3 regions of the Pseudomonas sp. 22526 genome follow, and region 3 is predicted to be linked to each of the others. Evidence: predicted binding sites of a transcription regulator. Region 3 holds the regulator's gene; each other region holds the start of a gene.
What was found. Region 3 encodes FliA, which starts transcription of late flagellar genes. Its sites were predicted from a motif close to CTAAAGTTTNNNNNNNNNNNGCCGNTAA; they were not measured.
Positions count from the first base shown of each region.

Region 1: the regulator FliA is predicted to act here: its motif matches at 6,162-6,189, upstream of motA (flagellar motor stator protein MotA).
Region 2: the regulator FliA is predicted to act here: its motif matches at 5,756-5,783, upstream of ACTJKT_RS00235 (methyl-accepting chemotaxis protein).

Region 1 covers NZ_JBQENK010000008.1:204,262-214,035, forward strand. Annotated here, with positions in the region: gene ACTJKT_RS14490 (MFS transporter) at 1-408, opposite strand, end outside; gene ACTJKT_RS14495 (M20 aminoacylase family protein) at 426-1,601, opposite strand; gene ACTJKT_RS14500 (LysR family transcriptional regulator) at 1,728-2,681, shown strand; gene asd (archaetidylserine decarboxylase) at 2,817-3,677, opposite strand; gene rhdA (thiosulfate sulfurtransferase) at 3,695-4,510, opposite strand; gene ACTJKT_RS14515 (HDOD domain-containing protein) at 4,554-6,092, opposite strand; gene motA (flagellar motor stator protein MotA) at 6,258-7,109, shown strand; gene motB (flagellar motor protein MotB) at 7,113-8,153, shown strand; gene rsgA (small ribosomal subunit biogenesis GTPase RsgA) at 8,239-9,270, opposite strand; gene orn (oligoribonuclease) at 9,378-9,774, shown strand, end outside.
Region 2 covers NZ_JBQENK010000001.1:44,361-54,134, forward strand. Annotated here, with positions in the region: gene ACTJKT_RS00205 (C39 family peptidase) at 1-226, opposite strand, end outside; gene ACTJKT_RS00210 (heme utilization protein) at 290-1,342, opposite strand; gene ACTJKT_RS00215 (adhesin) at 1,405-1,983, opposite strand; gene ACTJKT_RS00220 (hypothetical protein) at 1,985-2,446, opposite strand; gene ACTJKT_RS00225 (AAA family ATPase) at 2,802-3,326, opposite strand; gene pnuC (nicotinamide riboside transporter PnuC) at 3,323-3,889, opposite strand; gene ACTJKT_RS00235 (methyl-accepting chemotaxis protein) at 3,996-5,630, opposite strand; gene ACTJKT_RS00240 (undecaprenyl-diphosphate phosphatase) at 5,915-6,745, shown strand; gene ACTJKT_RS00245 (DUF1294 domain-containing protein) at 6,745-7,170, shown strand; gene ACTJKT_RS00250 (MmcQ/YjbR family DNA-binding protein) at 7,309-7,653, opposite strand; gene ACTJKT_RS00255 (LysR substrate-binding domain-containing protein) at 7,677-8,585, opposite strand; gene ACTJKT_RS00260 (FMN-dependent NADH-azoreductase) at 8,715-9,329, shown strand; gene ACTJKT_RS00265 (alpha/beta hydrolase family protein) at 9,566-9,774, shown strand, end outside.
Region 3 covers NZ_JBQENK010000004.1:66,166-75,939, forward strand. Annotated here, with positions in the region: gene flhF (flagellar biosynthesis protein FlhF) at 1-869, shown strand, start outside; gene fleN (flagellar synthesis regulator FleN) at 988-1,818, shown strand; gene fliA (RNA polymerase sigma factor FliA) at 1,815-2,555, shown strand; gene ACTJKT_RS07200 (chemotaxis response regulator CheY) at 2,716-3,087, shown strand; gene ACTJKT_RS07205 (protein phosphatase CheZ) at 3,118-3,906, shown strand; gene ACTJKT_RS07210 (chemotaxis protein CheA) at 3,919-6,198, shown strand; gene ACTJKT_RS07215 (protein-glutamate methylesterase/protein-glutamine glutaminase) at 6,248-7,369, shown strand; gene ACTJKT_RS07220 (flagellar motor protein) at 7,369-8,109, shown strand; gene motD (flagellar motor protein MotD) at 8,125-9,009, shown strand; gene ACTJKT_RS07230 (ParA family protein) at 9,060-9,774, shown strand, end outside.

The DNA.
Region 1 (9,774 bases), on a different contig from region 3:
GCCCACGGCAAAGCCTTGCACCAGGCGCGCCAGCAGCACCAGCAGCGGGCCCAGCAGGCCGGCCTGGGCGTAAGTGGGGGCGATCACGAACAGCAGCGAACCAATGGCCATCAGCCAGAGGCTCAGTCGCAACGCCGGTTTGCGGCCTCGGCGGTCGGCATACAGGCCAATCAGAATGCCGCCGATGGGCCGGCTGATAAAGCCGGTGCCAAATACCGCCAGCGACAGCATCAATTGCAACAAGGGTTCATCGCTGAATGGAAAGAACAGGCGCCCCATCAAGGTGGCCAGGGCGCTGTAGACGATGAAGTCGTAGAACTCCAGGGCGTTGCCCAGTGTGATGGCGATAATGGCGCGCCGACTAGGAGCCGACGCACTGAGCGCCGGCGCTTCCTGTAAAGCGGTCATGGCAAGTCCTCCCGGAGTCAGGCCAGATAGCGTTCCACCAGCTTGACCCAGTAGCTTGCGCCGATCGGCAAGGCCTGGTCGTTGAAGTCATAACCCGGGTTATGCACCATGCAGCCGCCTTCGCCGTCGCCATTGCCGATAATCAGGTAGCAGCCTGGTACCTGCTCCAGCCAGAAGGCGAAATCCTCGCTGCCGGTCAGCGGCTGCATGTTCGTCACCAACCCTTCCTCCCCGAGCCAGTCTCGCGCCACTGCCTCGGCCAGCCGGGTCGCCGCGGCATCATTGACCAGCAGCGGATAGCCATATTCGTAATCCACCTCGGCACGGGCGCCAAATCCCGCGGCCTGGGCCTCAGCCAGGGCGATGATGCGTTGACGCAACAGCTCGCGGATGTCCGGGCACAAGGCGCGTATGCTCAGGCGCATTTGCGCGGTTTCCGGAATCACGTTGGGGGCCTCGCCGGCCATGATCGCCCCCACGGTGATGACGGCCGTCTCCAGGGGAGGCACGTTGCGCGACACAATGCTTTGCAGGGCCATCACCAGTGAGGCACAGACCACGATCGGGTCCACGGCCTTGTGCGGCATCGCGCCGTGGCCGCCGGTGGCCTGGATGCGGATGGTGGCGGTATCGGTGGAAGCCATGAACGGCCCAGGCAGGAAGCCCAGCTTGCCCAGGGGCACCCCCGGCATATTGTGCATGGCGAAAATCGCCTGGCAGGGGAACAGGTCGAACAGGCCATCATCCAGCATGCGCTTGGCCCCGGAGCCGCCATGACCTTCTTCGGACGGCTGAAAGAACAGATGCAGGGTGCCACGAAAAGGCCGGCGCTTGGCCAGGTCCCAGGCCGCGGCCAGCAGCATAGCGGTATGGCCGTCGTGGCCGCAGGCGTGCATCTTGCCCTCGACCCGACTGGCCCAGGGCAGGCCGGTGGTTTCCTGGATCGGCAGGGCATCCATATCGGCGCGCAGGCCGATAGCGGGCCCTTCTCCATTGCGCAGTGTGCCGACCACACCGGTTTCCCCCAGCCCTTCGTGAATGTCGTAGCCCCAATCCTGCAGGCAGCGAATCACCTGGGCGCGGGTCTCGAACTCTTCGAATCCCAGTTCGGGATGGGCATGGATCTCATGGCGCAGGGCGATCATGGATGGGGTGATTTCACGGATACCGGGCAAGATGGTGGACGCGCCCATGACGATGTCTCCTTATTGTTTTTGGGGTTATGACCTAGGCCTGGGGATACTAGAAGCAACCCAGAACACCGGGAAGGCGCAAAAAAGTTGTCAGTAGCACTTCTGGTTGATGGGGGGAGAAGAACAATGAAGATCCATCAGTTGCAGGCATTGATCGCCATGGCGGAGCACGGCAGCATCCGCGCCGCCGCCAAGGCGCTGTTCCTGTCGCAAGCCGCGGTCAGCAAAAGCTTGCGCGAGCTGGAGGCCGAACAGCAGTTGCCCTTGCTGCAACGCCATGCCGGCGGTACGCGGCTGAACGATGCCGGACGGATACTGCTCAAGCATGCCCGGCAGGTGCTCAGGCAACTGGAGCGAGCCGAGGACGAACTGGCCGCCTTGCGCGGCCAGCACGCAGCCCGCCTCTGCGTCGGGGTCACGCCCTGGCTGGCTGAAACGCTGTTGCCGGATGTGGTGCGGCTGTTTCGCCAGCGCATGCCGGAGATTCGCCTGGAGTTGTTCGAGGGATTGCTGGCGGTAGCCTTGCCTCTGCTACGGGATGGTCAGATGGACTTCGCCATCGGCCCGCTGTTCAGCAGCATTTCCGCCCAGGAGTTCCATTGCCAGCCGTTGCTGATCCACCCTTGCCGGGTCTTCGCCCGCCATGGCCATCCGGCGTTGCAGGCCAGTTCCCTGGAGGAGTTGCTGGAGCAGGACTGGGCAGTCAACTACAGCCCGGTCACTTATGAGCAGGTGATGCACTCGTTGTTCGGCCGGCATGGGTTGGGCATCGGTCCCGAGCGCTTGATCTGTGCCCATTCGATGACCCTGCTGTCGAGCATGGTGCTGCAAGCCGGCATGCTGAGCTTCGGCCCGGAGCCATTGTTGCTGTGCCCCGGCTTCCAGCCCCATGTGCAAGCCTTGGCGCTGCGCGAGCAGATGGATGAGCAGGCCATGGGCATCATCAGTCATCAGGGGCATACCCACAGTTATGCCGCGATGTGTTTTATTGACTGCCTGCAACAGAGCCTGAAGCAGAAAAGCCGTTCGTCGCACCCGACGGATCGTGCCCTGAGCGAGATGCTGAACTTGTTGTTCTAGTTGCGTCGGGAGCTTGCGACGGGCAAAAAAATGCCGCCTGTCGAAAGACCGGCGGCATTCTTCGGACGCTTCCCCGAACTGGCGGGGTTTCATCGCGCCTGGAGCTGCTCGCTCTTCAGTGCGCGGTCAACCGCCTCAGGCGTTTGCCGACGTCAGGCTCTGGCCCATCTGGACCGGCGAGCCGGCGGCCAGTGTTTCGGCCCACTGCACCTGATCCGGACCGAACAGCACGATCGCGGTGGAGCCCAGCTTGAAGCGGCCCAATTCGGCGCCTTTTTCCAGGTGGATCGGTGCGCGGGCGGCTTCGTCGTAGCGCACTGTCTTCAGTTCGCGCTTCGGCGGAGTCACCAGGCCGGCCCAGACGGTTTCGATCGAGGCCACGATCATCGCGCCCACCAGGACCACGGCCATCGGGCCGCGCTCGGTATCGAAAACGCACACCACGCGCTCGTTGCGGGCGAACAGTTCCGGCACGTTTTCCGCGGTGGTCTGGTTGACCGAGAAGATCCGCCCCGGCACGTAGACCATTTCCCGCAGGGTGCCGGCCAGCGGCATGTGCACGCGGTGGTAGTCCTTCGGCGACAGGTAGATGGTGGCGAAATCGCCGCCCATGAACGGCGCTGCCAGGGCCGAATCGCCACCCAGCAGTTCCAGCACGCTGAAGCTGTGGCCCTTGGCCTGGAACACCCGGCCGTGTTCGATCGGGCCGAGCTGGCTGACCGCGCCGTCGGCCGGGCTGAGGATCGCGCCCGGAGTCTGGTCCAGCGGGCGGGCGCCGTCTTTCAGGGCACGGGTGAAGAAGGCATTGAAGTGCTCATAGGCGGTCAGGTCTTCCACCAGCGCTTGCGACATGTCCACCTGATAACGCTTGGCGAACCAGGCGGTGAAGGCATTCTTGAACCAGCGCACGCGGCACTCGGCGATGCAGCCGGCCAGGCGCGACAGCAGGTGGTGAGGCAGCAGGTACTGGCTGAGGATAAACAAACGCTTTTTCATTAACTGTCCTTAAACCTTTAAATCTCTACGGGCGTGTCAGGGTGGTTGCCCCATTCGCCCCAGGAACCGGCATAGCCTTTGACTCGCGGATAACCGAGCGCCTTGGCCACCAGATAGGTGAAGCCAGAGCGATGGTGAGTCTGGCAGTGGGTAATCACTTCTTTGTCTTTGCTGATACCGAGCTGTTCGAGGATCTGCGGCATGTCGCCGCGGATCCGCAGGTTGCGCGCCTGGTCCATGCCGGCGGTCCACTCGAAGTTGATCGCGCCGGGAATATGCCCACCCTTGGCGGCGAGGACTTTCTCCCCCGAGTACTCCAACGGGCCGCGGGCATCCCAGATCGCCAGGTCGGCCGCGCCGAGACGGCTTTGCAGGTATTCGCGGGTGGCGGTCGGCTCGTCGTGCAGGGTCAGGGCGACAGGGCCGCCGACGGCTGCCGGGACTTCATTCGAGACCGGCAGGCCGTCCGCCAGCCAGGCCAGCAGCCCGCCGTCCAGGTAGTGGTAACGCGAGTGGCCGATGACATCCAGCAGCCAGATGAAGCGCCCGGCCCAGCCGCCGCCTTCGTCGTCGTAGACCACGTAGACCGCGTCCGGGTTATGCCCCAGCTCGCCGAACAGGGCTTCCAGGGCCGCCTGTGGCGGCATCAGCCCGGGCGCCGGCGCCTGACCGAGCTGGGTGCGTTTGGGGTCGACGAAGCGCGCGCCGGGGATGTGGCCCGCGGCATAGCGGGCGGCGCTGGTCAGGTCCACCAGGATCAGTTCGCGGGCGTCCAGGCGAGGGAGCAGGTCGCTCGGCTCGATCACCAGCGGCAAGCCAGAGAAGTCAGGCATGTGAGGTCTCCAGGGCACAAAGGGAGGGATTGTAGCGCAAGCGTCAGCGGCTGCGGTTGGTAAAGCTGTGCAGGGCCTTTTCGATGCACTGGGCGGTCTTGCCGAACGCCTGTACGGAGATTTCCGAGAAAGGCTGGCCACCCTGGTCGGCGACGATCAGCATGATCACCCGGCCATTGCTGGGTACCGAGCGCATCAGCAGGTGCTCGCCACGAAACAGCGTGCGCAGGCTGGCGGGCAGGCGGGCGGAGAACTGGGCGTTGTTGGTCGGCGTCAGGCGTACTTGCGCCGGGGCGTCCAGCAGCCGCTGCAATACGCTGCTCTGGCCGATCGTCAGCATCAGGCTCGAGGCTTGCGCAGGCAACCCGGCGATCTGATGCACCCGCAACTGGGTCCGGGTGCGGTCGATCATCAACAGCATCACCCGGCGCATGCCGCACGCCACCAGGGCGTCGCGGGCAAAGGTGGTCAGGTGCATGGCGTTGCTGAAGCGACTGGGTTCCACCAGCAGTTCGCTGCACTGCTTGCGCCATTTGCCCAGGTCTTCGGCGGTTGGCGCGGCGACCGGGAGCTCGCCGCGATGCACACGCCGGGCCTCCCAGGGCCAGAGCAGCGCCTCGGCCGGGTGCCACAGGTCGGGCATATGGTGATGCCGGGCACTCTGCGCGGCTTGCTGGTGCAACTGTTGTTGCAGCTCGTCCATCGACATCTGCAGGTACAGGCTGGTCAGGTATTGCCAGCGCATGCAGTGCGGGCCGGTCCAGGACTCTTGCGCCGAGAGGGCCAGGGCGTTGGCCAGCAACACACAGTTGGCCGGCTGGTTCAGCCAGCGCTGCAGGGCCGGGTCGGCATCCAGGCATTGTTGCTGGTGCAGCGGATGGGCGTTGTCCCGGGCGATATGCAGGGCCTTGACCAACTGCTCCTGCTCGTCGATCAGCAGGCGGTAGCCTTGCTGTACCCAGATCGGCAAGTGCCAGACCTCCACCAGGGCCAGGCCCAGCTGAAGCAGGCCGACGCCGAACAGTTGCTGCTCGACCTCCTGGGCCGGTTCGGCCTTGTGGACGACACGCAGCTCCCACTCTTCGAGCAGTTTTGGATAGGTCAGCGCCAGGGGCCACAGCGGCGAGAGAAACAGCAGGCTGCCCCAGTGGATGTCCTGCCAGAGCCTGGCCAGGCGTCCGGCGAAAAAGCCGTTGGCCTGTTGGGTCGCGTGCTGGCTGATCAGTTGCAACTGGCGCAGCCCGACCGGGATCTCCTGCTCGGGCTGGGCGGGCAGGCGGGCGAGCAATTCTTCGGTACGCGCGAGGCCCAGGCGGTTGAGGGCGATCTCGAGGTTCTCGGCCGGCTCGCTCATGCTGCCGTGGGTGTGGCGATTGGCTTCGCGAATCACGCTCAGGGCCAGCGCGGGGCTGTCCTGCATCAGGTCGGCAATGTCGCGCAGCGAACTGCGATTGTCCCTGATGGCTTGGCAGACCCGATCGTGGCTGGCTTGCGGCACCGGCAAGCGGACCGCGTCAAGCAGCTTTATCCAGGATTCGAGGGAGTGGGGGGCGGTAGTTGGGACTGTCGTTTCATTAGACATGGCTGGGCGCAATCATCGTCTGCTGTAACACGCCCAGAGCGGGCCAAACTGGCTTTTCGCCTTAACGGCCTATAGTCTGGCGCAGTTTTGCCGATAAGTAGAAGAAGAGTTTTAAGAACTTCCGAATATGACCTTGAACCCGACTCAATAAGTACCTTCCTACCTATGGCTAAAATTATCGGCATCATCGTCGTGTTCGCGAGCGTGCTCGGCGGATACGTGCTTTCTCACGGCAAGATTGCCGCCCTGATCCAGCCTTTCGAGGTTCTGATTATCGGTGGCGCCGCGCTGGGGGCGTTCCTGCAGGCAAACCCCGGCTACATGACCATGCACGTGCTCAAGAAGTCCTTGGGGATGTTCGGTTCGCGCTTTTCCCAGACCTTCTACCTGGAAGTGCTGGGGCTGATCTACGAGATCCTCAACAAGAGCCGCCGCGAAGGCATGATGGCGATCGAGGGCGATATCGAAGACGCCGCCGCCAGCCCGATTTTCGCCAAATACCCATCCGTACTCAAAGACGAGCGCATGACCGCGTTCATCTGTGACTACCTGCGCATCATGTCCTCCGGCAACATGGCTCCCCACGAGCTGGAAGGCCTGTTCGACATGGAGCTGTTCAGCCTCAAGGAAGACCTCGAGCATCCGTCCCATGCGGTCAACGGCATCGCCGACGGCATGCCGGGTTTCGGTATCGTCGCGGCGGTACTGGGTATCGTGGTGACCATGGCGTCCCTGGGCGATGGCGACCAGAAATCCATCGGCCTGCACGTAGGTGCCGCGCTGGTCGGTACCTTCTTCGGTATTCTCGCGGCCTACGGCTTCTTCGGCCCGCTGGCCCACTCCCTGGCGCATGACGCCAAGGAAGAGCTGAACGTCTACGAAGCCATCAAGGCTTCCCTGGTGGCCTCGGCTTCCGGCATGCCGCCATCGCTGGCCGTGGAGTTCGGGCGCAAGGTGCTGTACCCGGCGCACCGTCCAAGCTTCGCCGAGCTGGAACAAGCGGTTCGCGGTCGCTAAGCCATGGAAAACAATCAGCCGATTATCATCAAGCGCGTCAAGCGCTTTGCCGGCGGGCATCACGGCGGGGCGTGGAAGATCGCCTTCGCCGACTTCGCCACGGCAATGATGGCGTTCTTCCTGGTGCTGTGGCTGTTGTCCACCGCCACCCCGGAACAGAAGATCGCCATCGCCGGTTACTTCAAGGACCCGATCGGCTTCTCGGAAAGCGGCACGCCCTACATCATCGACCTGGGCGGTTCTCCCGAGCTGGCGCCGGAAAATACGCTCAACCCCGAGATCAAGTCGCAGCCGCAGCCGGACAAGGTTACGGTCGACACCGATCAGGTCGAGAGCATGGCCGAGCAGGTGGAAAGAGAGCGTCTGGAACTGTTGCTGCAGGAGTTGCAGAACAAGGTCGAAGAAAACCCGCAGTTGCAGAAGTTCAAGGACCAGATCCTGTTCGAGATCACTCCGGACGGCCTGCGTATCCAGATCATCGATTCGGAAAACCGGCCGATGTTCGACTCCGGCAGTGCGCGTCTGAAGCCGTACTTCGAGGACATCCTGCTGGCCATGGCCGACACCATCAAGGCGGTGCCGAACAAGATCAGCATCAGCGGTCACACCGATGCCAAGCCTTACGCGGGCACTGGCGATTTCGGCAACTGGGAGCTTTCGGCCAACCGTGCCAACGCCGCACGTCGGGCGCTGGTGGCGGGCAGCTATCCGGACGCTCAGGTGGCTCGCGTGGTGGGTTATGCCTCGTCGTCGCTGTTCGATCGCAAGGATCCGTTCAACCCGATCAACCGGCGTATCGACATCGTGGTGCTGACCAAGAAGGCCCAGCGCGCGATCGAAGGTGAAGTCGCTCCCGAGGCTCCGGCACCGACCCAGGGCCAGGGTGCCCCGGGCGAAGTGCCGGTCGACCCGAACGCCTTGCCGCCGGAGCAGGAGCCTTTGCCGGCCCATGAGCTGCGCGAGCGCCTGAATATCTTCGACGATGCTGCACCTAAGACCGAAGGCGCGGCTGCACCCGCAGCTACGCCTCCCGCTGCGCGGTGATGGGTAAAAACAGGCTCTGTTAAAGAGTGCTCATAAAAAAGGCCGCGATGATCGCGGCCTTTTTTGTTTCTGCAAGGGCTACTTATTAATAGCCGTTGTCCGGCAGGCTGGCGATGATCGAGCGATAGCTGTTCATCCGTTGCTGCTGGATGCGCCCGTCTTCCAGGGCCTTGAGCAGGGCGCAGCCCGGTTCGCGGTCATGCTTGCAGTCGCGGAAACGGCAGGTGCCCAGCAGATCGTTGAACTCGATGAAACCCGCTTCGACATCGGCGCGGCTGACGTGGCCCAGGCCGAATTCGCGAATCCCCGGGGAGTCGATCAGTTCGCCGCCGCCCGGGAAGTGGAACAGGCGCGCGGTGGTGGTGGTGTGGGTGCCCTGGCCGGACAGCTCCGACAAAGGCCCGACACGGGTTTCGACCTCCGGCAGCAGGCTGTTCACCAGCGACGACTTGCCCACGCCAGACTGGCCGACGAACACGCTGATCCGCCCGTCCAGCTGCGCTTGCAACTGCTCCATGCCATTGCCGTGATGAGCCGAGACTTCCAGCACCGGATAGCCCAGCTGCCGATAGACCGCCAGCAGGGCGTTCAGGGCAGGGGCGTTCTGCTCGTCGATCAGGTCGAACTTGTTGAGCAGCAGCAGCGGGCGGATGCCGGCATGTTCGGCCGCTACCAGGTAACGGTCGATCAGGTTGGCATGGGGCTCGGGCAGCGGGGCGAAGACGATCACGATCATGTCGACGTTGGCGGCGACCGGCTTGAGCTGGCCGCGGCTGTCGGGACGGCAGAGTTCGGTGTGGCGCGGCAGTTGCGCGACGATCACGCCGATACCCTGGTTGCCCGGGCGCCAGACCACTTGGTCGCCGGTCACCAGCGCCGGCAGGTTGGCGCGCAAGTGGCAGCGGAACACCTGGCCGGCCAGTTCGCCTTCGCGCGCCTCGACCTCGACCTGCACGCCGAAGTGGGCGATCACCAGGCCGGTCTGTTCGGGGCCGAGGTCGCCGCCTTCCAGTGCTTCCACGGCAGAGGATTCACGTTTGGCGGCGCGGGCGGCGCGTTCGCCTTGAATCTTTTCGATGCGCCAGTTTTGGCGACGATTGAGCTGGCGTTTGGCCATTGGTGTTCCGTGTCGAGAATGCGGCGGTTAGGTAAAACGGCCGCGAGTTTAGCACGCCAGCAGGTCCCTCTAGGCTAAACTGCGCAACTACGCCGAGGAGCCCACACATGCAAAACCCGCAGAATCTGATCTGGATCGATCTGGAAATGACCGGTCTGAACCCTGATACCGACGTCATCATCGAGATGGCGACCATCGTCACCGATAGCAATCTCAATACCTTGGCTGAAGGCCCGGTCATCGCCATCCACCAGAGCGATGAAATTCTCGCCGGCATGGATGAGTGGAACACCCGTCAGCACGGCGGTTCTGGGCTGACCCAGCGCGTGCGTGAAAGCCGCATCAGCATGGCTGAAGCCGAAGCGCAGACCATCGCCTTCCTGGAGCAGTGGGTGCCCAAGGGCAAGTCGCCGATCTGTGGCAACAGCATCTGCCAGGACCGGCGCTTCCTGTATCGCCATATGAAGGCGCTGGAAAGCTACTTCCACTACCGCAACCTGGACG
Region 2 (9,774 bases), on a different contig from region 3:
CCTCATCGACGTCGAGCCAGTAGGCCTGGCGCAGCACCGTCGCCAGTGCGGCAGCGCCGCAGCTGAAGTCGGTTTTCTGCTCGACCAGGTCGGCGAATTTGCGCTCCCGCACGCTTTGCACCTGCTTGTACACCAGGTTTCCGCCAGGCAGCACGGCCACCGGCATCTGCGCAGCCTGAGTCAGGCCCGCCAGGCACAGCAGAAAGGAGAGGGCGGCAACTCGCATGATCGACACTCCTTGTGAGGCTGTGGGAAAGCCCCGTTTCCGGGGCTTTCGTCACTATCGTGATTACAGGCAGGCTCTGCAGCCGGCAGCGATGGACAGCGAGTTGCTTTGTTGGTTGCCGGCACCTGCCGAGACGTTGGCGCCGCCGTTGCCGGAGAAGCCGTTCATCGAGCCAGACATCGACGCGTTGTTGATCACAGGGTTTTTCCAGCCGTCTTTGGTCAGCACTTGCTTCGTCCAGACGCCGGAAAGTTCGATCGTGCCTTGTTCCTTGAAGGTGAATTTCTGATCGTCGTTATCGTGGCCGCCACGACGATCGTCGTTGTAGCCATGATGACCACCACCATGGTGATCGTCGTCGCCCTGGATCTTGCCGTAGCCGGTGCCTTTGTAGGTGCCGGAGGCATTGAACTCGCTGGTGAGGGTGTCTTTTTTGTAGGTACGTACACCCTTGTTATCCACGTCCAGGCCAGTGACGGTCTGGTCGGCCGAAGCCGATGCGGTCGCTACGCGCCCGCCGGATACGGCGATTGCCAGGTTGTTTTTCTGTTGGTTGAAGTCGCCGGCGGTGACGTTGATGCCGATGTTGCCGGAGCCGCCGTTGCCAGCATTGTCGAGTGTTGCGTTGTTTTGCGTGGACCAGTTTTTCACCGTGTTGTTGGTGTTGGTCTGGGTTGCGCTGGAAGTGGCTACCGCGCTGCCGAAGATGAAGCTTTCATCGGCGGTGGCCAGGGCGACGGCGTTGTCTTGTTGGTTGCCGGAGCCGGCGGCCACGTTGGCGCCCATGTTGCCGTTGGAGTTGTTCATCGAGTCGCTGGCGTCGGCGTCGTTTTGGGTGCCGCGGTTTTTGACGCTGTTGCCCGAGCTGAACTGCTCGTCGGTCACGTTGGCCACGGCGCCGGCGGTGAGTTGCAGCTTGGTTTTGAGGTCCAGACCGTCGTTGCCTCCATGACCGCCATGGCCACCGTGACCGCCGTGGTGACCATTGTGACCGCCATGACCACCGTGGCCGCCGTGACCTCCGTGGTTGTCGTCATTACCACCTGCATGTGCAGCGATTGCCATCACTGCGGCAAGTGCAAAAACCAGTGGCTTGAGAGCCATTGTAGGTTTCATGGTGTTTCTCCGTGCTTATTAGTTGGTTAAGTGTTGGTACTTTCCAATCGCACTGCTGCGGGTCAGTCAGCGACCCGTATGCTCAGGGTGTTAGCCATTCGGTTCCCCACCCCGGCACTCTGGTTCACCTGAATCACTCCCCGGCTGCCGGTGAAGGCCTGGTCGCTGGTAACGACCTGGCGGCTGCCTTTGGAAGCCTCAGTTGCTCCCGAGCCTGGTAACAGCGCCACGTTCTGCTGGGACAGGACGCTGTCGTCGATGCTTTGCGGCTGGGCACTGATGCCCACCCGCATTGCGTTGACCATCTGGTTGTTGGCGCCGGCTCCCTGGTTCACGCCCAGGACCCCGTTGCCGTTACTGAAAGCGTTGCCGCCGATGCTGCTGCTGGCGTCGATCGCGCTGCTGGCCGGTGTGCCGAGCTTCTGCCGCACCACTGTGGTGGCCTGGGCGTCGGTGCCGATGGCGATGGCGCGCGTGTTGGTCTGTTGCTGCTGGTCGCCGGCGGCCTGGTTGACGTTGAAGTTGCCGTTGTAGCGGGCGCCGGAGTTGTGCAGGGTGGCGGTGTCCACCGCCTGGATGCCTGGGTCGGCCATTGCCGAAGGGCAGCCGAACAGGGCAAGCAATACGAGGGTGCGAATCATCTCATTGGCCTCCGGCCAGTCTGCCCAAAGGAGCCAGGCCAGAATTCAGCGAGCGGTTGATGGTGCCGGAGATGGCGCCACCGCTGCCGCCGCCGTGGCCGGCACTCATGCCGGTCAGGCCGTTGGGGTTGGTGACGCTGTTCAGCCCCTGCAGGTTGACGCCGTTGGGCATGACACTGCCGCTGATCGTGGAACCGCTGCTGACCCCGGCAAAGTCGCCGTCGCTCAATTCGGTGTTGCTGGTCATCTGTTTGACCCGGGCCGAAGGGTTGGCATTGACGGTGGTCGGGTAGGGATCTGGATGCAGCGGAGGGCGGCCGACGCTACGAGGTTGCACGTCACGGTCGAGAATAATCCTGCCGTCCCTGATGTCGTCGGCAGCCTGGAGCGGAAGGCTGAGCAGCGAGCCGATGGCACAGCTGATCAGCAGGAGGTGGGTCAGAGCTGAATTGCGATTCTCCACGGCAGCATTCCCTTCTTCTATCGCTGGCCCTAGTCAGCGTTGCGAGGGTAGAGAGCAGAAGCCGTGCCGCTTTTTGATTGTTTCAAAAATTCAACAGGTTACGCATAACCAGGAGTGTTGCTGGGGCAGGGGTGTTTCAAGGATGAGACCACTGTCGCCTTCGGCAGCCCGGTATTGCCATGGCGAGGCTCTGGATCGGGGGGCTCGCGGCGGGTTGTATCAGCGTTTTAACAGATGGCCGAAGGGCAGTGAGAAGCCCTTTGATCTGGCCGTTTTACGCAGCGGCGGGTGTTTCAGGGATGGACATTTTTCTCGCCAGCAGAGGAGAAAAAATGCGGACAGGAGAAGGATTCGGCTAACCCTGAAGCAGGCGCTCGACCAGCTCGAATGCCCGTTGCCGACGGGCTTCCCAGTCGCCGCGAATCACTTCGAAGGGCTGCTGGTGTTGCACCAGCCAATCACCGGTGGCCTTGAAGAAGGCCAGGCGCTCGCTCAGCTCGGGTTGGCAGCGCTGGCCGTCGTTGCTCCAGCCGACATCTTCGGGGGAGAGTAGCAGGTGCAAGTCATAGCAGCGAGCCAGCAGTTCGGGTTCCAGCCAGTCCGGGCAGGTACCGAACAGGGTCTGGCTCCAGAGCATATTGCTCAGCAGGTGAGTGTCGAGAATCAGCAGCGACGGGTGTTGCGCCCGGGCCTGGTCTTCCCAGGCCAACTGGCCGCGGGCGATCTCCGGGATATCCGCCAGGCAGGTGTCGCGCCGGTTCTGCTCGATGAAATGGCGGACGTACTCGCCCACCTGGATGCCACCGAAGCGTGCCTGCAAGTGGCCGCTGAGCCAGCTTTTGCCGCTGGACTCGGGGCCGGTCAGGACCAGGACCTTCATGCCGGGCGCAACGCCGGGTCGGCCCGCCAGGCGCGCCAGCCCTGCACGGCCAGCAGGGTGAACAGCCCGTACAGCGCCGCGGTCAGGTACAGGTCCTTGTAGATGAACAGGCCGACAAAAATCACGTCGACGGCAATCCACAACGGCCAGCATTGCACGCGTTTCTGCGCCATCCACCACTGCGCCACCAGGCTGAAGCCGGTCAGCGCGGCGTCCAGCCAGGGTTGCGCGGCATCGGTCCAATGGGCCATGGCCGCTCCCAGCAGCAGGCTGCCGATGGCCCCGAGGCTCAGGCCGAACAGCATCGAGCGGGGCGCCAGCAGGCTGACCGGACGCCCCTGATGACTGGCGCCGCCGCGGGTCCATTGCCACCAGCCATAGAGTTGCAGGGCGGCGTAGACCACTTGCAGCAGCATGTCCGAATACAGCTTCACCTCGAAGAAGATCCAGCTGTACAGCAGCACCATGACCAGGCCGATCGGCCAGCACCAGGGGTTCTGTCTGACTGTCAGCCAGACGGCGATCACGCCGAGTGCAGCGGCGAACAGTTCAAGCCCGGACATGAAAACTACCTGGAAGCGGAGGAGGGTGCGGATTGTAACCAGAAGCGGCCTTGCATGTTAGTGAAGGCCGCAAACCGTGGCGGGGCGAACCCCGCCACGCACAGCCTCAGACCCGGAACTGGCGCAACAGGCCGTTGAGCTGCTCGCTCAGCTCCTTGAGGTGCAGGCTGGCGGCACTGGACTGCTCGGCCGCCAGGGCGGTGCTGTGGGACAGGCCGGCGGCCTGGGTCACGTTCTGGTTGATGTCTTCGACCACATGGGCCTGTTGCAGGGTGGCGCTGGCGATGGAGGCGTTCAGCCCGTTGAGGTTGCGCAGGGCCTGGCCGATGGCGTTCAGGCTTTCCCCGGCCAGCCCGGCCTGCTCGATGGTCTGCTGCGAAGCCCGGCTGCTGTCGCCGATGACTTTCACCGCGGCTTCCGAGTGCCCTTGCAGGCGCTCGATCATCGACTGGATCTCGGCGGTGGACTTCTGCGTGCGCTGGGCCAGCAGGCGTACCTCATCGGCCACCACGGCAAAGCCACGCCCCTGTTCGCCGGCACGGGCGGCTTCGATCGCCGCGTTGAGCGCCAGCAGGTTGGTCTGCTCGGCGATCGAGTGGATCACCTCCAGCACGCTGCCGATCTGGGTGCTTTCCTGGGCCAGGGTGCGAATCACTTCCACCGCCTGGTCGATGGTGGCCGACAGCCGGTCGATCTGTTGCAGGCTGCCGTCGATATTGACCTGGCCCTGCTGGGCCTGGGCTTCGGCGTCGCGCATCTCGCTGGCGGCGTGTTCGGCGTTCTTCGCCACGTCCTGTACGCCGTAGGTCACTTCGTTGATGGCGGTGGCCACCAGCTCCATCTGCTGCGACTGCTGCTGGCTGCGTTCCTGGGCCTGGCTGGCGTTGCTGCCCAGGTCGGCGGAGGATTGCGCCAAGGCTGCGGCCGACACCTGCAACTGGCTGACGACAAGACGCAGCTTGGCGGTGAAGCCGTTGAAGTGCCGGGCCAGTTCGGTGACTTCGTCCTGGCCGTGGGTGTCGAGGGCGCGGGTCAGGTCGCTTTCACCGCTGGCTATATTGGCCATGGCGTGCACGGTTTCCTGCAGCGGACGGACAATGCTGCGGGCGATCAGCAGCACCAGCAGGGCCATGATCAGGGCAATGGCGATGCCGACCACCGAGGCTTTCACCACCTGGCTGCGGAACTCGGCCTGCACGTCATCGATGTACACCCCCGAACCTATGATCCAGCCCCAGGGCTGGAACAGCTGGACATAGGAGGTCTTCTGCACCGCTTCGCTGGCGCCCGGTTTCGGCCAGCGATAGTTGACCATGCCGGCGCCCTTGGCCTTGGCGATGGCCACCATTTCGTTGAACACGGCAAAGCCGTCGGGATCGCGAATCGCCGAGAGGTTCTGGCCGTCGAGCTTGGGGTTGGCCGGGTGCATGACCATGACCGGGGTCAGGTCGTTGATCCAGAAGTAGTCGCTCTGGTCGTAGCGCAGCCCGCGTATGGCGCTCAGTGCCTGCTTCTGCGCCGTCGCGCGATCGAGGCTGCCGGCGCTTTCCAGGCCCTGGAAATAGGCCAGCACGCCGTTGGCGGTCTGCACCACATGCTGGGTCTTCTGGGCCTTGGCCTGGTACAGGTCGTCGTGGATCTGCTTGAGCATCAGCATGCCCAGGGTCATCAGCATCAGTACCGCTACAATCAGGATCAGCCACAGCCGGCGGCTGATCGACATTCTGCGTAAGCTGTTCATGAATCTGTCACTCCCGATTGTTGTTCTTGTAATGGAAACACCCCGTACATCCGTCATGCGCTCCTTGCAGTCAGGTCCAGCCGATTCTCTCAACGCGACAGCGTTTATCGAGTATGTCTGCTAGGATTTCGGCCTCATCGCGAAAAACCTGAATCCGGCTGATTTTTCACGGAATTTTCAAGGGCGATGATGATCCTATTGCGGCTGCGAAGTCGCAACGCACGCGTCAGTGAACATTGAAGAAAAACTAAAAGGCATGCCACGGCATGACCTTCGGGGGATTGATGGAGCTTTGGACCGCCGTACAGGCATTGATTTTAGGGATTGTGGAAGGGCTGACAGAGTTTCTGCCCATCAGCAGTACAGGCCACCAGATTATCGTTGCGGACTTGCTCAACTTCGGTGGCGAGCGCGCCATGGCGTTCAACATCATCATTCAGCTGGGGGCCATTCTCGCGGTGGTCTGGGAGTTTCGCCGCAAGATCCTCGATGTGGTCACTGGCCTGCCGACCCAGCGCAACGCCCAGCGTTTCACCATCAACCTGCTGATCGCCTTCATGCCCGCCGTGGTGCTGGGGGTGATTTTCGCCGACCTGATCCATGAATACCTGTTCAACCCGATCACCGTCGCCACGGCGCTGGTGGTGGGTGGCGTGGTCATGCTCTGGGCCGAGCGCCGGAAGCATGAAATCCACGCCAACACAGTGGACGAGATCAGCTGGAAAGATGCCTTGAAGGTCGGTTTCGCCCAGTGCCTGGCGATGATTCCAGGCACTTCGCGCTCGGGCTCCACCATCATCGGCGGCCTGCTGTTCGGCCTGTCGCGCAAGACCGCCACCGAGTTCTCGTTCTTCCTGGCCATGCCGACCATGGTCGGTGCCGCGGTCTACTCGGGCTACAAGTACCGCAACCTGTTCCAGCCGGACGACCTGCCGGTGTTCGCCGTCGGTTTCATCACCTCGTTCATCTTCGCGATGATCGCGGTCAGGGGCCTGCTCAAGTTCATCGCCAACCACAGCTACGCGGCCTTTGCCTGGTACCGCATTGCCTTCGGCCTGGTGATCCTCGCCACCTGGCAGTTCGGCTGGGTCGACTGGACCGCGGTCCATTCCTGATGGACGCACGCAACCCGAACCGCCCCGGCAACGTCGCCGGGGCACGGATCCAGCAGCCACGGCTCAAGGCGGTGGTTTTCCTACTGCTCTGTGCCTTGCCCTTGTGCGGTTCGCTGCTGTTGGGCGTGAAGGGGATTTCCTGGGTGCCGCTGGCGGCCTATGGCGCGGTCAGCGTGCTGACGTTCTTCCTCTACTGGAGCGACAAGCGCAAGGCCCGCAGCGACAGCTGGCGGACCCCGGAAAACGTCCTGCACGCGGTGGAGCTGGCCGGCGGCTGGCCAGGCGCCTTGCTGGCGCAGCAGGCGTTTCGCCACAAGACCCGCAAGCTGTCCTATCAACTGGTGTTCTGGCTGATCGTGCTGCTGCACCAGGTGTTCTGGATCGACCGGCTGTTTCTTGAAGGCAGCCTGTTCTCGCTGTTCTAGGCTCTTTACGAAAAGTCGGCGAGCGAAGGTCAGGCAAGGCAAAAACAGGCGAGGAAGCGGAGTTTAGGGGCCTAAATGAGCATTCCGAGCCTGTTTTTAACGCAGCATGAGCGAGCGCAGCCACTTGTCGTACAGAGCCTAAAGCAATAGGCCGACCTGTACCCGCTTGGGCAGCTTGCTCACCACCAACTGGTGGGAACGCTGCAACAAGTCCCGCAGTTCGCCGGCGCCCAGCGGGTAGGGCGTCTGCATGATGATCCAGTGCGCCCGGGCCAGGTACGGCGCCGGCGCGATGCCGGGGCGGTCGACATGGCCGAGGAACAGCTCCTTGTCCACCTTGAACGCCAGTGATTCGCCCCGCAGGTTCTGCAGGGCGAACATCTTGTTGCCGGCCACGGAAAACACCCGCACACCGCCCCATTTGTAGTCTTCGCGCGCGCCCGGCAAGTCCAGGCAGAATTGCGCCACATCCGCTTCAGTCATGGTTTTTTCCTTTTGTCGCGCTGTCACAGTGTGCGGTCCCCGCAGCCTTTGAAGGCGTCGCTGACATGCTCGATCCAGGCCCTTACCGCTGGCAATACACCGCGCCGGTGAGGGTAGACCGCCTGCAGCCAACCGCCAGGCAGCGACCACTCGGGCAGCAGTTGCACCAGTTGCCCGGTCTGCAGTTCTTCCTCGCAATACATCATCGGCAGGATGGTACAGCCAAGGCCGGCGAGGGCGCAGGAACGGCGCACGAGAAAGTCGTCGATGCCCAGGCGCGCCTCCAGGACCAGGTCGCATTTCTCGCCCTGGGCGTCGAGCATGCGCAGATGCACCATGCGATCGGCCTCCAGGGCACCCAGCACCGGCACCTTGTGCAGGTCTTCGGGGCTGTGGATCGGCCACTCGCGAGCGAATGCCGGGTTGGCGACCATCACGGTCTGTGCCTGGCGCAGGCGCCGGGTCACCAGCAACGGGTCTTCGTCGCCATGCTCGCGAACCCGCAGTGCCACGTCGATGCCTTCGGCGACCACATCGACCCGGCGGTTGAGCAGCTGCATGTCCAGCTGGACCTGGGGATATTGCTCGAGAAAGGAACTGATGACGGTCGGCAGCATATGATGGGCCAGGCCCACCGGGCAGGACACCCGCAGGCGCCCGCGAGGTTCGCTGGACATGCTGGCCACAGCTTCGTCGGCCATTTCCGCTTCCAGCAGCATGGCCTGGCAGTGGCGCAGGTAACGTTCGCCGACCGCGGTCAGCTTCAATTGGCGGGTGGTGCGTTGCAGCAGCCGGGTATGCAGCCGCTCCTCCAGCTCGGCGATACGCCGCGACAAACGGGATTTGGGAACCCCCAGTAAACGCCCGGCGGCGGCGAAACCGCCGGCTTCCACCACCTTGGCGAAGTAATAAAGATCGTTGAGGTCTTGCATAGAGTGACTCGACTGTCCTGCTGATGGGACAAGCTATCGCATTTTAGCCGAATAATCAGCTATTGGTTTCATCTGTAGGATTGTGCTCAATTGATCGCCTGGTGGCGATCCTCACTTGGAGAATCCCAGATGAAACTGTTGCATATCGATTCGAGCATCCTTGGTGACAACTCGGCTTCCCGTCAGCTGAGCGATAGCGTGGTCAAGGCCTGGAGAAACGCCGACGCCAGCGTTGAGGTGACCTACCGCGACCTGGACGCCGACGCCATCAGCCACTTCAGCTCCGCCACCCTGGTGGCCGCCGGCACCCCGGCCGAAGTGCGCAACGCCGCCCAGCAGCACGAAGCCGAGCTGAGCGCTTCGACCCTGGCCGAATTCCTCGCGACTGACGCCGTGGTGATCGCCGCACCTATGTACAACTTCACCATCCCGACCCAACTCAAGGCCTGGATCGACCGCATCGTTGTCGCTGGCCAGACCTTCAGCTATACCGAAGAAACAGGCCCTAAAGGCCTGTGCGGCGGCAAGAAAATCGTGGTGGTGTCTACTGCAGGCGGCCTGCATGCCGGCCAGGCTACTGGCGTGGGTCACGAGGACTACCTGAAGGTGCTGTTTGGCTTCCTAGGTATCACCGACATCGAATTCGTCCGCGCCCAAGGCCTGTCTTATGGCGACGAAGCCCGCAACAAGGCTTTGAGCGACGCCCGGACGCAAATCAGCGAGCAACTTTTCGCTGCGGCGTAAGGCTTGTGTAAAAGTCGCTTACGCCCCAGGCAACGCCCTTTAAACTCTGTATTCTGATGCCCTCCAGGCAGCGGAATACGGAGTTTTTCGTGTTCGCGTTTTTATTCTGGCGCGGGTTATGCAGGTCATGCGCTGGTTTGACCCAGCCCCGATAACTTCAGGTATCAGGCCAGCGAAACCCTGGCCAGTGAAGCAATGAATCGGCGTTTTCATCAGGTAGGGAAGGTGGTGCATCCATGATGCGTCTTTGGGCAATGTCACTGATCTGCCTGCTCGGCGGCCCGATTATCGTGCACGCCGCACCCGCGCCCCATCCGCACTGGAGCGTGGGTTTCCACGAGATGAGTTTTCTCGACCCGCTGGATCAGCAGCCGATGCGCGCCATTGCCTTCTATCCCTCCACCGGCATCGAGCACAGCAGCAAGGTCGAGGGTTATCAGATTGC
Region 3 (9,774 bases):
TGGCCTGGAGCCAGTTGCAAGGCAGCCGGCCCGAGCAGGCCAACCTCTGGCGGCGCCTGCAGCGTATCGGCCTGTCCGGTCCGCTGGCCCGCGACCTGCTGGCGCTGATCACTGAAATCGACGAACCCCGCCAGGCCTGGCGCATGCTCCTGGCCCACCTGGCGCGGATGATCGTGACCCCGGAAGTCGAGCCATTGGAGGAGGGCGGTGTGATCGCCATGGTCGGCCCCGCCGGCATGGGCAAGACCACCACCCTGGCCAAGCTGGCTGCCCGTTACGTACTCAAGTACGGCGCGCAGAACATCGCGCTGGTGAGCATGGACAGCTACCGCATCGGCGCCCAGGAACAGCTCAAGACTCTGGGGCGGATCCTCAACGTCTCGGTGACTCATGTCGACCCGGGCCAGTCCCTGGCGCAAGCCCTCGATCCGCTGCTGCGCAAGCGCGTGGTGCTGATCGACACCGCCGGCCTGCAAGCCAGCGACCCGGCCCTGCGCATGCAGCTGGAAAGCCTGGCCGGACGTGGGATCCGGGCAAAAAATTATCTGGTCTTGGCAACCACCAGCCAGAAACAGGTTCTAACCGCCGCGTACCACAGCTACAAGCGTTGCGGGCTGGCCGGCTGCATCCTGACTAAACTGGATGAAACCGCCAGCCTTGGTGAGGTGCTGAGCCTGGCGATCAGTCACGAACTCCCCGTTGCCTATCTGACCGATGGCCCGCGGATTCCGGACGATCTGCACTTGCCGCGCCGTCACCAGCTGGTCAGTCGTGCGGTGAGCGTGCAGATGCAGGAAGAACCCAGCGAAGAAGCCATGGCTGACATGTTCGCTGACCTCTACCACAACCCGACCAAGCGGGTTGGCTGAGGGAATCATGAAAAAATTGCAATGTACCTACATCGATGGTCTGCCAGGCATTGTTCCGTTGGTGAACGCGCAGCCAGTTATGTGGCCCCGTCTAAGTAAGACAAGGTAAAGAAAGAACATGGGCAGCATGCATCCCGTACAGGTGATCGCGGTGACCGGCGGCAAAGGTGGCGTCGGCAAGACTAACGTGTCAGTGAACTTGTCCCTGGCCCTAGCGGAGCTCGGCCGGCGCGTCATGCTGCTGGACGCCGACCTGGGTCTGGCTAACGTTGACGTGCTGTTGGGGCTGACCCCCAAACGGACCCTCGCCGACGTGATCGAAGGCCGCTGCGAGCTGCGCGATGTGCTGCTGCAGGGGCCGGGTGGAATCCGTATCGTGCCGGCCGCGTCCGGCACCCAGAGCATGGTTCATCTGAGCCCGGCGCAGCATGCCGGCCTGATCCAGGCATTCAGCGACATCGGCGACAACCTCGATGTACTGGTGATCGACACCGCTGCCGGTATCGGCGACTCGGTGGTCAGCTTCGTCCGCGCCGCCCAGGAAGTCTTGCTGGTGGTCTGCGACGAACCGACCTCGATCACCGACGCCTACGCGCTGATCAAGCTGCTCAACCGCGACTACGGCATGAACCGCTTCCGCGTGCTCGCCAACATGGCGCAGAGCCCGCAGGAAGGCCGCAACCTGTTCGCCAAGTTGACCAAGGTCACGGACCGCTTCCTGGACGTAGCCCTACAATACGTCGGCGCCGTGCCTTACGACGAATGCGTGCGCAAGGCCGTGCAAAAGCAGCGTGCGGTCTATGAGGCGTTTCCGCGTTCGAAGTGCGCGCTGGCGTTCAAGGCCATTGCGCAGAAAGTCGATACCTGGCCGTTGCCGGCCAACCCACGTGGACATCTGGAATTTTTCGTCGAGCGGCTAGTGCATCAGACAGCGGGACCGGTGCTATGAGCGCCAGCGGCTACAACCTTTACAAAAAGTCGGCACGTGACAGCCAGTACGAATTGATCGAGCGTTATGCGCCACTGGTCAAGCGTATTGCCTATCACTTGCTGGCGCGCCTGCCGGCCAGTGTCCAGGTCGAAGACCTGATCCAGGCCGGGATGATCGGTCTGCTCGAAGTGTCGACCAAGTACGACGCGAGCAAGGGCGCGAGTTTCGAGACGTACGCGGGTATCCGTATCCGTGGCGCGATGCTCGATGAGGTTCGTAAAGGTGACTGGGCGCCGCGTTCGGTACATCGCAATACCCGGATGGTGAGCGATGCCATTCGCGCAATTGAAGCTAAAACCGGTCGTGACGCTAAAGATCATGAAGTTGCGGCCGAACTTCAATTGAGTCTCGACGATTATTACGGGATTTTGAACGACACCTTGGGCAGTCGCCTGTTCAGCTTCGACGACCTGTTGCAGGACGGCGAGCATGAAGGGCTGCATGAGGATGGCGCGAGTGCTCATCTCGAGCCGTCGCGCGACCTGGAGGACGAACGTTTCCAGGCTGCGCTGGCGGACGCGATTGCCAATTTGCCGGAGCGTGAGCGACTGGTCTTGGCGCTGTACTACGACGAAGAGCTGAACCTCAAGGAAATCGGTGAGGTCCTGGGGGTCAGCGAATCGCGGGTCAGCCAGTTACACAGCCAGTGCGCGGCCCGTTTGCGGGGGCGTTTGGGGGAGTGGCGAGCGCGCTGACAGGCAGTGTGGGGGACACTGCGGACGAGACTGGCACGACGTTGCCGGTCTTGCGGTGTGTATTCCATGCAGTCGTTGAGTGCTCTGCCTGATTGATTGAATGGCGCGTTCAGGTGCTGGACGCGTTTAAGACTGCTTGGAGGTCGAATTGGACAAGAACATGAAAATCCTCATCGTTGATGACTTCTCAACGATGCGGCGGATCATAAAAAACCTGTTGCGTGACCTGGGGTTCACCAACACGGTCGAGGCTGACGATGGCACCACCGCCATTCCGGTCCTCAACAGCGGGAGCATCGACTTTCTGGTAACGGACTGGAACATGCCTGGCATGACCGGTATCGATCTGCTGCGCCATGTGCGCGCCGATGAAAAACTCAAGCACCTGCCGGTACTCATGGTGACCGCTGAAGCCAAGCGCGAACAGATCATCGAAGCTGCCCAGGCCGGCGTAAACGGCTATGTGGTCAAGCCCTTCACGGCCCAGGCGTTGAAAGAGAAGATCGAGAAGATCTTCGAACGCATCGGTTGAGATGTGGAACCATTCCGCCACGGGGGAGCTATGGAGCACAACGAATCTTCATTGGGCGATTTCGAATCGACCCTGAAAAAACACGCACTCGAACTGGTCGACAGCCTTGAAAAAGGCAAGTTCGGCGAAGCCGTGCAACTGATCCATGAGCTCAACCAGACCCGTGACCGCGGCCTGTACCAGGAAGTCGGCAAGCTCACCCGCGAGCTGCATAGCGCCATCGTCAATTTCCAGATTGACCCGCATATGCCGCAAGCCGAGGAAGTTTCACAGATCACGGATGCCACCGAGCGCCTGTCCTATGTGGTCAGGCTGACCGAGGCCGCGGCCAACCGCACCATGGACCTGGTCGAGAGCGCCACCCCGTTGGTCAATGGCCTGAGCAGCGAAGCCCAGGCCCTGAGCGCCGACTGGGGACGTTTCATGCGTCGCGAACTGGGCGCCGAAGAATTCCGCGACCTGGCCCGCCGGGTGGACGGGTTCCTGACCCGCAGCGAGCAAGAGACGCGCGCGGTATCGAGCAACCTCAACGACATTCTGCTGGCGCAGGACTACCAGGACCTGACCGGTCAGGTGATCAAGCGCGTGACCCAGTTGGTCACCGAAGTCGAGAGCAACCTGCTCAAACTGGTCCTGATGGCCAGCCAGGTCGATCGTTTTGCCGGCATCGAACATGACCGTGAATCGATCCTCGCTGAAAAAGATCCGCAAAAACATCTGGCCAAGGGTGAAGGTCCGCAGATTCATGCCGATAAACGTGAAGACGTTGTATCCGGTCAGGACGATGTCGACGATTTGCTTTCCAGCCTTGGATTCTAGGAGCACCCATACATGAGCTTCGGCGCCGATGAAGAAATCCTTCAGGATTTTCTGGTTGAGGCCGGCGAGATTCTAGAGCAACTGTCCGAACAACTGGTCGAGCTGGAAAGCCGACCGGACGATGCGGATCTGCTCAACGCAATTTTTCGCGGTTTTCACACTGTAAAAGGGGGCGCCGGCTTCCTCCAGCTCAACGAGCTGGTGGAGTGCTGCCACATCGCCGAAAACGTGTTCGACATCCTGCGCAAGGGTGAGCGCCGCGTCGACGCGGAACTGATGGACGTCGTGCTCGAAGCGCTGGACGCGGTGAACGGCATGTTCGGCCAGGTTCGCGAGCGTACCGAGATCACCGCCGCCACTCCGGAACTGCTGGCGGCCCTGGCCCGCCTGGCCGAGTCTGCGGGGGCCGAGGAGGTCGCCGCACCGGTGGCCGAGGTTGAAGCCGTTGCCGAGCCGGTCGCCGAATCGACCGAAAGCGAGTCCGGTGATATCACCGACAGCGAGTTCGAGCAGCTGCTCGATTCGCTCAATGCCGCCAAGGCCGAGGCCGAAGCCCCGGCTGCTGTTGCACCTGCTGCGCCTTTGGCCGGTGGTGAAGCGGCCAGCGACGAAATTACCGACGCCGAGTTCGAGTCGCTGCTCGATCAATTGCATGGCAAGGGCCAGTTCGCACCGGATGCGGTGGCACCTTCGGCCACGGCGCCCGCTGCGGAAAAAGCCGCGGCCAGCGACGAAATCACCGATGACGAATTCGAAGCACTGCTGGACCAGCTGCACGGCAAAGGCAACTTTGCGGTAGAAGCACTGGATTCCGCGGTGGCCGCGGCGGTGCCGCCGGCTGCGCCAAGCGCGGCCGCTGCCGGTAGCGACCTGATCACCGACCAGGAGTTCGAATCCCTGCTCGACGAGCTGCATGGCAAGGGCAAGTTCTCTGAAGTACCCGCTGCCGCAGCGACCGTGGGTAGCGCAACGGCTGTCACGGCCTCGGCGCCTGCCGCCGTCGCCAAGCCGGCGGTGAAGAAAGCCGAAGCCAAGGTCGAAGCGCCGAAACCGGCTGCAGCGGCTGCTCCGGCACCTGCTCGTGCCCCGGCTGCCGCCCCGGCGGAAAAGCCGGTCAGCGAAGCCGAAACCACCGTGCGGGTCGATACCGCGCGGCTGGACGAAATCATGAACATGGTCGGCGAGCTGGTGCTGGTGCGTAACCGCCTGGTGCGCCTGGGGCTCAACAGCGGCGACGAAGCCATGTCCAAGGCCGTGTCGAACCTCGACGTGGTCACGGCCGACTTGCAGACCGCGGTGATGAAGACCCGGATGCAGCCGATCAAGAAGGTCTTCGGACGCTTCCCGCGCCTGGTTCGCGACCTGGCCCGCCAGCTCAAGAAAGAGATCAACCTGGAGCTGGTCGGCGAAGAGACCGACCTCGACAAGAACCTCGTCGAGGCCCTGGCCGACCCGCTGGTGCACTTGGTGCGCAACGCCGTCGACCACGGTATCGAGTCGCCGGAAGAGCGCGAGGAAGCGGGCAAGTCCCGTGGCGGCAAGGTGGTGCTGGCGGCCGAGCAGGAAGGCGACCACATCCTGCTGTCGATCTCCGATGACGGCAAGGGCATGGACCCGAACGTCCTGCGCGCCATTGCGGTCAAGCGTGGGGTGATGGACAAGGATGCCGCCGATCGCCTGAGCGACACCGAGTGCTACAACCTGATCTTCGCCCCGGGTTTCTCGACCAAGACCGAGATCTCCGACGTGTCCGGCCGCGGTGTGGGCATGGACGTGGTGAAGACCAAGATTTCCCAGCTCAACGGTTCGATCAACATCTACTCGACCAAGGGCCAGGGTTCGAAGATCGTCATCAAGGTGCCGTTGACCCTGGCGATCATGCCGACCCTGATGGTGATGCTGGGCAACCAGGCGTTCGCCTTCCCGCTGGTCAACGTCAACGAGATCTTCCACCTGGACCTGTCGCGCACCAACGTGGTCGACGGCCAGGAGGTGGTGATCGTTCGCGACAAGGCGCTGCCACTGTTCTACCTCAAGCGCTGGCTGGTCAGTTCCGCCGCTCACGAAGAGCAGCGCGAAGGCCACGTGGTGATCCTTTCGGTTGGCACCCAGCGCATCGGCTTCGTCGTCGATCAACTGGTCGGCCAGGAAGAAGTCGTCATCAAGCCATTGGGCAAGATGCTCCAGGGAACTCCGGGGATGTCCGGCGCCACCATCACCGGTGACGGCCGCATCGCCCTGATTCTCGATGTTCCGAGCATGCTCAAGCGTTACGCCGCACGGCGTATTTGAATACCGGAGGGGCGGGGCCATTTGCCTTGCCCCGCCTAACGGAGTGTTTATGGCAGTCAAGGTCCTGGTGGTGGACGATTCGGGGTTCTTCCGCCGCCGCGTCTCGGAAATTCTTTCAGCGGATATCAATATCCAGGTCGTCGGTACCGCGACCAACGGTAAAGAGGCGATCGATCAGGCTCTGGCGCTCAAGCCGGACGTGATCACCATGGACTACGAGATGCCGATGATGGATGGCATCACGGCGGTGCGGCACATCATGCAGCGCTGCCCGACGCCGGTATTGATGTTCTCCTCGCTGACCCATGAAGGCGCCCGGGTGACCCTGGATGCGCTGGATGCCGGCGCGGTGGATTTCCTGCCGAAGAATTTCGAAGACATCTCGCGCAATCCCGAGAAGGTCAAGCAACTGCTGTGCGAGAAGGTCCACAGCATCTCGCGCAGTAACCGTCGTTTCAGCAGCTACAGTGCCCCGGCGCCACAACCGGCACCGACGCCTGCGCCATCGAGCACCAGCAGCTTCAGCAGCACGGTCCCGGCACGTCCGGCACCGGCGCCGGTTCCTGCCCGCACGACGGCCACTGGTTCGTCGGCGGCACCCAAGCGCAAGGCCTACAAACTGGTGGCCATCGGTACCTCCACCGGTGGTCCGGTGGCGCTGCAGCGGGTGTTGACCCAACTGCCGGCCAACTTCCCGGCGCCGATCGTGCTGATCCAGCACATGCCGGCGGCCTTCACCAAGGCGTTCGCCGAGCGCCTGGACAAGCTCTGCCGGATCAGCGTCAAGGAAGCCGAGGATGGCGACATCCTGCGTCCGGGCCTGGCGCTGCTGGCACCGGGTGGCAAGCAGATGATGGTCGACGGCCGTGGCGCGGTGAAAATCCTCCCGGGCGACGAGCGTCTGAACTACAAGCCGTGCGTGGACATCACCTTCGGTTCGGCGGCCAAGTCCTACGGCGACAAAGTTCTGGCGGTGGTCCTCACCGGCATGGGCGCCGACGGTCGCGAAGGCGCGCGCCTGCTCAAGCAGGGCGGCAGCGCGGTCTGGGCCCAGGATGAGGCGAGCTGCGTGATCTACGGGATGCCGATGGCGATCGTCAAGGCGGAGCTGGCGGATGCGGTGTACGGCCTGGACGACATCGGCAAGCATCTGGTCGAGGCTTGTCTCTGATGGATGTTCTAAGCCTCATCGGGATCATCATGGCGTTCGTCGCCATCATCGGTGGCAACTACCTGGAAGGCGGTCATCTGTCGGCCCTGGCCAATGGTCCGGCGGCGCTGATCGTGCTCGGCGGGACCATCGGTGCGGCATTGCTGCAGTCGCCGCTGAGCGCTTTCAAGCGGGCCATGCAGATCCTCGGCTGGATCCTGTTTCCACCGCGGGTCGACCTGGCCGGTGGCATCGATCGTGTCGTCAACTGGAGCCTGACCGCCCGCAAGGAAGGCCTGCTGGGCCTGGAAGGCGTGGCGGATGCCGAGCCTGACACCTATTCGCGCAAGGGCCTGCAACTGCTGGTGGACGGCGCCGAGCCGGAATCCATCCGCAGCATCCTGGAAGTGGATTTCTACACCCAGGAAAGCCGTGACATCGAAGCGGCCAAAGTCTTTGAAAGCATGGGCGGCTACGCGCCGACCATCGGTATCATCGGTGCGGTCATGGGCCTGATCCATGTCATGGGCAACCTGGCCGACCCGACGCAGCTGGGCAGCGGTATCGCCGTGGCCTTCGTCGCGACCATCTACGGTGTGGCCAGCGCCAACCTGGTGTTGCTGCCGATCGCCGCCAAGCTCAAGTCCATAGCCTTGCGGCAGTCGCGTTATCGCGAAATGTTGCTTGAAGGAATCCTGTCGATTGCCGAAGGTGAAAACCCTCGTTCCATTGAGTTGAAGCTGCAAGGCTTCATGGATTGATGGGGGTAATGGACTATGTCCCGTCGTCGCCGGCATGAAGAGCATGTCAACCATGAGCGTTGGCTGGTGTCCTACGCGGACTTCATCACCTTGCTGTTCGCTTTTTTCGTGGTCATGTACTCGATCTCCTCGATCAACGAGGGCAAGTACAAGGTCATTTCCGAAGCGCTGATCGGCGTGTTCACCGACTCGGATCGCGCCCTCAAGCCGATTCCCATCGGTGAGGAGCGGCCCCAGACCGTGACCCCGGCCAAGCCGCTGGTCAAGGACAGCGAGCAGACCGATGCCGGTATCGCCGGCGCCAGCGACCCGCTGAAAAGCATCGCCGACGATATCAGCGCGGCCTTTGGCGACCTGATCAGTTCCAACCAGATGACCGTGCGCGGCAACGAGCTGTGGGTCGAGATCGAACTCAACTCCAGCCTGTTGTTCGGCAGCGGCGATGCCATGCCCAGCGACTTGGCGTTCAACATCATCGACAAGGTGGCGGCAATCCTCAAACCCTTCGACAACCCGATTCACGTCGAGGGCTTTACCGACAACCAGCCGATCCAGACCGCGCAGTACCCGACCAACTGGGAGCTGTCGTCGGCCCGTTCGGCGAGCATCGTGCGGATGCTGTCGATGCAGGGGGTCAATCCGCAGCGCCTGGCGTCGGTCGGCTACGGCGAGTTCCAGCCGGTAGCCAATAACGCGACGGCCGATGGCCGTGCCCGCAACCGTCGGGTGGTGCTGGTGGTGTCGCGCAATCTCGATGTACGCCGCAGCCTGACAGGCACCGGCACCGCCCATGCAACACCGGATGCGGCATTGAAGCGGGCTGGCACACAAACTGCACCTACGCCAGTCAAGACGCCGGGACGCGAGAGTGCCGTCAATTCTCCGTCACCGGCTTTATAACTGGGTGCTATTTCTCGGTCGGCCCGTGCCTGCCGGGAGGAACGATCTGAATGAGAGTCTGGGCAGTTGCCAACCAAAAGGGTGGTGTCGGTAAGACCACCAGTTCCATCGCTTTAGCCGGGTTGCTGGCCGAGGCGGGCAAGCGCGTGGTCGTGGTCGATCTCGACCCCCACGGCTCCATGACCAGCTATTTCGGCTATGACCCCGACAGCCTGGAACACAGTAACTACGACCTGTTCCTGCACAAGGGCAGCGTGCCTGAGGGCTTGCCCGGGCAGTTGTTGCTGTCGACCAGCGACGAACGTATTTCCCTGCTGCCATCGAGCACCGCACTGGCTACCCTGGAGCGCCAGTCGCCGGGGCAGAGCGGCCTGGGCCTGGTGATCGCCAAGAGCCTGGCGCAGCTGTGGCAGGATTTCGACTACGCAGTGATCGACAGCCCGCCGTTGCTCGGCGTGCTGATGGTCAACGCCTTGGCGGCGAGCCAGCAACTGGTGATCCCGGTGCAGACCGAGCACCTGGCGGTCAAAGGCCTGGAGCGCATGGTCAATACCTTGGCGATGATCAACCGCTCGCGCAAACAGGCGTTGCCGTTCAGCATCGTGCCGACCCTGTTCGACCGTCGGACCCAGGCGTCCCTGGGCACCCTGCGGGTGTTGCGCGACAAGTTCCCGGATGAGATCTGGCAGGGCTATATCCCGGTCGACACGCGCCTGCGCGATGCCAGCCGGGCCGGGCTGACGCCTTCGCAATTCGACGGCAAGA